2 regions of the Mesorhizobium sp. M0659 genome follow, and region 1 is predicted to be linked to the other one. Evidence: predicted binding sites of a transcription regulator. Region 1 holds the regulator's gene; the other holds the start of a gene.
The links. The regulator LexA, encoded in region 1, represses DNA repair genes until DNA is damaged. The targets are predictions, from matches to a motif close to TGTTCNNNNTGTGTTCNG.
Positions count from the first base shown of each region.

Region 2: the regulator LexA is predicted to act here: its motif matches at 2,244-2,261, upstream of dnaE (DNA polymerase III subunit alpha).

Region 1 is NZ_JAMYPY010000022.1:55,692-59,905, reverse strand. Features, by position in the region: gene NKI31_RS26500 (ComEC/Rec2 family competence protein) at 1-1,704, shown strand, start outside; gene lexA (transcriptional repressor LexA) at 1,698-2,480, opposite strand; gene NKI31_RS26490 (GntR family transcriptional regulator) at 2,685-3,449, opposite strand; gene kynU (kynureninase) at 3,615-4,214, shown strand, end outside.
Region 2 is NZ_JAMYPY010000001.1:518,524-522,737, reverse strand. Features, by position in the region: gene NKI31_RS02670 (acetyl-CoA carboxylase biotin carboxylase subunit) at 115-2,127, shown strand; gene dnaE (DNA polymerase III subunit alpha) at 2,388-4,214, shown strand, end outside.

The DNA.
Region 1 (4,214 bases):
TTCTCCTTCGACAGCTATTTCACCGGTATCGGCGGCAGCGGCTTCTTTCTCGGCAATCCGAAAACCATTGCTACGCAGGGACCGCCGCCGCTGACCGCGCGGCTCTCCTCGGCAATCGAGAACGCGCGCGAAAACATTGCCGACCATATCAGGGGCAAAATCGGCGGCGCCGAAGGCGAGATTGCCGCGGCGTTGATTGTCGGGGTGCGCGCCGGCATCCCGGACGAGGTCAACGAAGCGATGCGGCGCACCGGCATCTACCACATCATCTCCATCTCCGGCCTGCACATGGCGCTGGTTGCCGGCACCATCATGGCGTTGCTGCGTGGCGCCTTTGCGCTGTTTCCCGATTTCTCTTCGCGCCGCCCAGTCAAGAAATATGCAGCAGTGGCAGCACTCGTCTCCATCGCCGCCTATCTCGTCATTTCAGGCGTCGTGGTTGCCGCCGAGCGCAGCTTCATCATGCTGGCGGTCATGCTTGTCGCCGTGCTGTTTGATCGCGCCGCACTCACCATGCGCAATCTGGCGATCTCCGCCATTGCCGTCATCCTGGTGTCGCCGCACGAGGTGGTCGGTCCCAGCTTCCAGATGTCGTTTGCTGCCACCGCCGCCCTTGTCGGCGCCTATGCCGGCTGGGCCGATTACCGCGCCGACAAGGTGAGAACGCCGCCGGCAAAGCGCTCCTTCGTCGGCTTCCTGTCGCGAAAATTCGCGCTGGCCATGGGCGGCCTCGCCATGACCTCGATCATCGCCGGCAGTGCAACCTTGCTGTTCGCCATCTGGCATTTTCAGCGTGTGTCGCCGCTCAGCCTGATCGCCAATCTGGCCGTGATGCCGATTGTTTCGTTGATCGTCATGCCTTTTGCCGTGCTCAGCGCACTGGCGATGCCGTTCGGCGCCGACGGGCCGTTCCTCTATGTGATGGGCAAGGGTCTGATGGCGATGATCGCTATATCGGCCTGGATTTCCGAGCGCTCGCCGGTCGACGCCGTCGGGCTGATCTCCATCCGCTCGGTGCTGTTGGTGGCGGTCGCCCTCGTCATCGCCACCATGGCCACCACCTGGCTCAGGTTGGCGGCCGTGCCTTTCGCGCTGGCCGGCCTGTTGACGGTGCCGCAGGTGCTTACGCCCGACGTGCTCATATCCGAGGATGCGCATCTGGTGGCCATGCCGACCGGTGGCGGCGAACTCGCCCTCAACCGCGAACGCTCCAACGAATTCACCACGGACAATTGGAAACGGGCGCTGCGGGCCGAAACCATTATCCCACCTGAGATTTTCGAGTCAACAGATACGCGGTTCGATCTCGATCCGCTCGATCTGCCGCCCGGCTCGCCCTTCTATTGCACCGGCGATCTCTGTATCGCCCGGCACCCTTCCGGAGCCATTGTAGCGCTTGCGAAAGACCGCAAGACGGCGCGGCCGGCCTGTGCCTTCGCGAGCCTGATCGTCATCGATGACGCCACCGCCTACAATCCGTGCCGCGACCCGCTGGTGCTGGTCGTGACGAAGAAACAGCTGGCCCGCGACGGCAGCGCCGCCGTCTTCTTCGATCCGCAATCGGCAGCTGCAGCGCCAACCATCCGCTTCGCCGTCGACAAGCCGTATCGCCCCTGGCACGAGCAACGCCGCTTCTCCCGCGAAGCGCGCGGCCTGCCGCCCTACAACCAGCGTGAAAAGTACAAACCCAAGCCGGCTCAGTAGCGCCGGATCAATCCGACAAGCTTGCCCTGCACCTTCACCCTGTCCGGTCCAAAAATGCGGGTCTCGTAGGCCGGGTTGGCGGCTTCCAGGGCGATCGAGGCGCCCTTGCGGCGGAAGCGTTTCAGGGTCGCTTCCTCATCGTCGACCAACGCCACCACGATCTCGCCGGGGCTGGCTGTGTCGGCATTGCGGATGATGACCGTGTCGCCATCGAAAATGCCGGCCTCGATCATCGAATCGCCCTTGACCTCGAGCGCGTAGTGTTCGCCGCCCATGATCATATCGGGCGGCACCGAGATCGAATGGGTCTGATGCTGGATGGCGTCGATCGGCACGCCGGCGGCGATGCGTCCCATAACCGGGATTGAAATCGCGGAAACGGCATCGTCATTGCCGGCCGACATCGAACGCGACGGCGAGCCCGGCTTGATCTGGCGGCCGAGACCGCCTTGGCCCATCGCGCCTTGTCCTTGGCCGCCTTGCCCTTGGCCGGTTTGACCAAGACTGCCCTGAATGACGCTCGGCGAAAACTTCCTCGCCGCATTGAGGCCTGGTGCGATCGAGTCGGGCAGCCGCAGCACTTCCAGCGCGCGCGCCCGGTTCGGCAGCCGGCGAATGAAACCGCGCTCCTCAAGCGCCGTGATCAGGCGGTGGATGCCGGACTTGGAGGCGAGGTCAAGCGCTTCCTTCATCTCGTCGAAGGACGGCGGGATTCCGCTCTCCTTCAGGCGTTCATGGATGAACATCAGAAGCTCATGTTGTTTGCGCGTCAGCATCGCGGCCCCCAGGGGTTCTGAAACCAGAATCAAAAAAACAAACCCAGAACAAACACTATCTGTTCCAGTTGTGTTCCGCAACCTTTTAAAGTTTAATGAATGTGTTGACGTTTTGTTCAGCGTAACGTTCGGCACCGCGAGCGGCGCTCGTAGTCGTTGGCCGGCAACGGGGTGAAACGAAGACAAAGTGCCCTGCGTCGTCGGCTACGATCGCCGCTTCCTTTTCGGACGGGGCTGCGCAGCATCCGCGCCGGGTTCACTCTGGGCATAGACCTGCATCGTGTAGCCGATGTGAGCGGTCATCAGAGTTTTCGCACGTTCGACGTCGCGATCGAGGGCCGCTTCCATCAGGGCGGTATGGTGTTCGATCGCGACGGCGTCGCGCAGGGCCGCCACGGCCTTCCGGTGTCCATCCGTGCGGCCGGCGGCGGCGCGCAGCGTCGGGGCCAGACCCAGAAAGCGGTGATGGCGATGCAATTGGTCGGAAATCGTCGCATTGAAGCGCAGCAGCCAACTGGATGTCGCGGCACTGAGCAGCGCCGCATGGAAGGCATCGTGTTTTTCGTACCACGCGTCGACCGCATCATCCGATGGATCGTCGAGAACAGACCCGCACCGTGAGAGACGATAGTGGGCTGCAACGACCGCGTCTTCCCACTCGCGGTCGCCCTTCTCGACCGATTCCACCAGCAGGGGCAGTTCGACCACCAGCCGCGCACGCGCCAGATCCTCGAGCTCCGCCCGAGAGACGGGAGCGACCGCAAACCCACGGTTGCTGATGGCGGTCACAAGCCGTTCCGCATCCAGCCGCGACAGCGCCTCGCGCAACGGCGTCCAGCCGATGCCGTAGGTGTTGCGCAGCGTGCTCAGCTTCAACGGCGCGGCAGGCGCCAGCCGGGTCGCAAGAATATCGCGCCTGAGCAGGCGATAGGCCACTTCCGTCTTCGAGGTCTGCTCGTCATCCAGCATCGTGATCCATCAGACATAAACGCTCGGCGGATCATTATATATCAAAGTCTTTCAATGGGTGAATTATATAATGTTTGACAGCTCAAGGGCGACCACTCAAGATCGCCGGCATGTTTGGGCGGCAGGCTCCGCCGCGCGCGTTTGTCCATGGAAGGGCGCCGGATCATGAGCACGACACCCGATCTCGCTACAATCGAAGCAATGGATGCCGCCGATCCGCTGCGCTCCATGCGTGAACGCTTTGTCTTGCCGCAAGGCGTGATTTATCTCGACGGCAATTCGCTGGGTGCCGCGTCACCAGCCGTCTTCAGCGAATTGCAACAGGCCGCCACGCAGGAATGGGCGCAGGACCTCATTCGCGCCTGGAACACGGCTGGCTGGTTCAACATGCCGGTGGAACTGGGAGATCAGCTCGGACGACTGATCGGCGCGGCTGACGGGCAGACGGTGGTCTGCGACACAACCTCGATCAACATCTACAAGCTGCTGCACGCCGCGCTCGGCATGCGGCCGAATCGGTCGGTCATCGTTGCCGAGGGCGACAGTTTCCCGACCGACCTCTACATGGCCGAAGGCGTCGCCTCGACCCGGCCGGGAACGCGGCTGCGGCTGGAGGGCGTCGACGCGGCCGCAATCGAGGAGCTGATCGACGACAGCGTTGCCGTCATCCTGGTCAACCACGTAAACTACAAATCCGGCCAGTTGCGCGACATGGCGGCGCTGACGCGCAAGGCACATGACGCCGGCGCGCTGATCATCTGGGAC
Region 2 (4,214 bases), on a different contig from region 1:
CCCTCGGCACGGCCCTGGCGGGCAGGGAGTGTCTTGATGGGTGCGCTGCCGGCGGTGCTTGAGCCCGGCTGCCGAAGCCCATAAGAAGGACGAAAGACCGAGGAAACGCCTTCGATGTTCACGAAAATCCTGATCGCCAATCGCGGCGAGATTGCTTGCCGCGTCATCAAGACGGCGCGCAGGATGGGGATTGCCACCGTAGCGGTCTATTCCGACGCCGATCGCGACGCCGTGCACGTCGAAATGGCCGACGAAGCCGTGCATATCGGGCCATCGCCTGCCGCGCAAAGCTATCTCCTGCCTGAAAACATCATCGCTGCCTGCAAGGAGACGGGCGCGCAGGCCGTGCATCCCGGCTACGGTTTTCTGTCGGAGCGGGCCGCCTTCTGCGAAGCGCTTGAGGCTGAGGGCATTGTCTTCATCGGTCCGAAACCCAAGGCTATCAAGGCGATGGGCGACAAGATCGAATCGAAGAAGTTCGCCAGGGCCGCTGAGGTGTCGACGGTTCCCGGCTGGCTTGGTGTCATCGAAAATGCCGACCATGCCGAAAAGATCGCCGGCGAGATCGGTTATCCCGTGATGATCAAGGCCTCGGCCGGCGGCGGCGGTAAGGGCATGCGCATTGCCTGGAGCCAGTCGGAAGTGCGCGACGGCTTCGACCGGGCGCGCTCGGAGGCGAAAAGCTCGTTCGGCGACGACCGAATCTTCATCGAAAAGTTCGTCGTCGATCCGCGTCATATCGAAATCCAGGTGCTGGCCGACGCGCATGGCGCCGCCCTCTATCTCGGCGAGCGCGAATGCTCGATCCAGCGCCGGAACCAGAAGGTTGCGGAAGAGGCGCCGTCGCCATTCCTCGATGCCAGGACGCGCAAGGCCATGGGCGAGCAGGCCGTGGCGCTGGCCAAGGCGGTCGACTACCAGAGCGCCGGCACCGTCGAGTTCATCGTCGATGCTGAAAAGAACTTCTATTTCCTTGAAATGAATACACGATTGCAGGTCGAGCATCCGGTGACGGAGCTTGTTACCGGCATCGACCTGGTCGAGCAGATGATCCGTGTCGCCACCGGCGAGAAGCTGGCGATCGAGCAGAGCGACGTCAAGCTGAACGGCTGGGCGGTGGAAAGCCGGCTCTATGCCGAGGATCCCTATCGCAATTTCCTGCCCTCGATCGGCCGGTTGACGCGCTACCGGCCGCCGGAGGAGGGCAAGTTCGGCGATGTCTTCATCCGCAACGACACCGGCGTCACCGAAGGCTCCGAGATTTCGATGTTCTATGATCCGATGGTGGCAAAACTCTGCACCTGGGCGCCCACGCGTATCGAGGCCATCGATGCCATGTCGGAAGCGCTGGACAGTTTCGTCGTCGACGGCATCGAGCACAACATCCCGTTCCTGGCGGCGCTGATGCAGCATCCGCGCTGGCGCGAGGGGCGGATATCGACGGGCTTCATCGCCGAGGAATATCCTGACGGCTTCGCGCCGATCGTGCCCAATGGCGATGAAAAGGCAGTGCTGGCGGCGATCGCCACCGCGGTCGAGCTTCTGCGCCGCGATCGGCTTGACCGGCTGGGCGGGCGGCTGGCGCCGCATTCGGGCGCACTCAAGCGCGATTGGGTGGTGAAGCTCGGCGACGACTATCTCCAGGCTTCGATCATCGAGGGCATGATCTCCATTCCGATGGAAATCGATCTGTCGGTCGATGGCGGCAAAGCGCTGACCGTGGCGTCCGACTGGCGGCCGGGCGACCTCATCTGGCGCGGCACTGTCGGTGCCCGCAAGGTCACGGCGCAGATCAGGCCGGCGCCGAACGGCCTGCGCATTGCCTGGAAAGGCATGTCGGTGACGGCGCGCGCCATGCTGCCGCGCACGGCGGAGCTGGAAAGGCTGATGCCGGAGAAGGTGGCGCCGGACACGTCCAAGATGCTGCTTTGCCCAATGCCGGGCCTGGTCGTGTCGATCGCGGTTGCCGAGGGGCAGGAGGTCAAGGCCGGCGAGACGCTGGCCGTGGTCGAGGCGATGAAGATGGAAAACGTGCTGCGCGCCGACCGCGATCTTGTCGTGTCGAAGCTCAACGCCAAGCCGGGTGACAGCCTGGCTGTCGATGCGGTGATCATGGAGTTCGCCTAGAGATTGTTTGGAAATTCTACTCCGGCGGCCATCTGAAGGTGGTTTCTGCGCTTCCCGTGCTCACGGACCAATGGCCGCTGCGCTCCGGTTCTCGAAACCACCATCATATGACTCGCCAGAGCGAATTTCGAACAATCTCTGAGCCGTGCGGCTGGGTATGGAAGCCTGTGGTCGGTGGTCATTTGTGCTGGACTGGCATCGCCCGGTCCGGGACAATACATCTCCATCGACTCAAAGCCCTTCGAGCAATTTGAAACATCATGGCGGATGACAAACTTCCACGCGATCCCCTGAGGCGCGAAGCAGCGCTCGCTGCTGCGCGCCCGGAGGCGCCGGCGCGGCCGTTCATCCATCTGCGCGTGCATTCGGCGTATTCGCTGCTCGAGGGCGCCTTGCAGGTCGCCGCCGTTGTCGGTCATGCAGTCAAGGACGAGTGCCCGGCAATCGCAGTCACCGACACAAACAATCTGTTCGGCGCGCTGGAATTTGCCCAGAAGGCGGTGAAGGAAGGCATCCAGCCGATTATCGGTTGCCAGATCGATCTCGCCTTTTCCGGCGAGACCAGCGACGCGCAGCGCGACCGCCGCCGCCATGGTCCGGAGATGCACGCCGTGGTGCTGCTCGCCGCCACCGAGGCCGGCTACAGCAACCTCGTCAGGCTGGTCAGCCAGGTCTATCTGGAGACGCCGCCGGGCGAGCCCGTGCATCTGACGTCAGCAATGCTGGAAGGCCATAGCGATGGCCTGATCTGCCTCAGCGGCGGGCCGCGCGGCCCGATCGGCCGGGCGCTGAAGGAGGATCGCCGAGATCTTGCCGAGACGCGGCTGCTGGCACTCAAGGCGCTGTTCGGCGACCGGCTCTATGTCGAGTTGGACCGTGTTTCCGGTTATGACCGCGCTATCGAGAAATCATCGGTCGACCTTGCCTATATCCATGATCTGCCGCTGGTCGCCACGAATGAGGCGTTCTTCGCCGCCCGCGACGACTATGACGCGCATGATGCTCTGATCGCCATTGCCGAGGGTTCGGTGGTTGCCGCCGACAACCGTCGCCGGCTGACTTCGGACAATTTCCTGCGCAGCCAGGCGGATATGGCGCGGCTGTTCGCCGACCTGCCGGAAGCGATCGACAACACCGTCGAGATCGCGCTGCGCTGTTCCTATTATCCCAAGACCCGCAATCCGATCCTGCCACGCTTTACCGGCGGCGATGTCGCCGACAATGAGGTGGCGCTGAAAGCGGAGGCCGATGAGCTACGCCGGCAGGCGCATGAGGGGCTGGAGGCCCGGCTGGCGGCGCATGGACCCACCGCCGGCTACACGGTCGAACAATACCGCGAGCGGCTCGATTTCGAGCTCTCCATCATCGAGAAGATGAAATTTCCCGGTTACTTCCTGATCGTGGCCGACTTCATCAAATGGGCGAAGGCGCAAGGCATTCCGGTCGGGCCGGGCCGTGGTTCGGGCGCCGGATCGCTGGTCGCTTATTCCACCACCATCACCGATATCGATCCGCTGCGCTTCTCGCTGCTGTTCGAGCGCTTCCTCAATCCGGACCGCGTGTCGATGCCCGACTTCGACATCGACTTCTGCCAGGATCGGCGCGAAGAGGTCATCCGCTACGTCCAGCAGAAATATGGCCGCGACCAGGTGGGACAAATCATCACCTTCGGTACGCTGCAGGCGCGCGCGGTGCTGCGCGACGTCGGCCGCGTGCTGCAAATGCCTTACGGCCAAGTCGACAAGCTCTCCAAGATGGTGCCGCAGAACCCGGCCAATCCGGTCAAGCTGGCGGATGCCATCGCCAACGAGCCGCGCTTTGCCGAGGAGGCCGAGAAGGAGCCGATCGTGCAGACGCTGCTCGATATGGCGCAAAAGCTGGAAGGGCTCTACCGCCACGCTTCGACGCACGCCGCCGGCATCGTGATCGGCGACCGGCCCTTGTCGGAACTGGTGCCGATGTACCGCGATCCGCGCTCCGACATGCCGGTCACCCAGTTCAACATGAAATATGTCGAGCAGGCCGGGCTGGTAAAATTCGACTTCCTCGGCCTGAAGACGCTGACGGTGCTGGAGACGGCGGTGAAG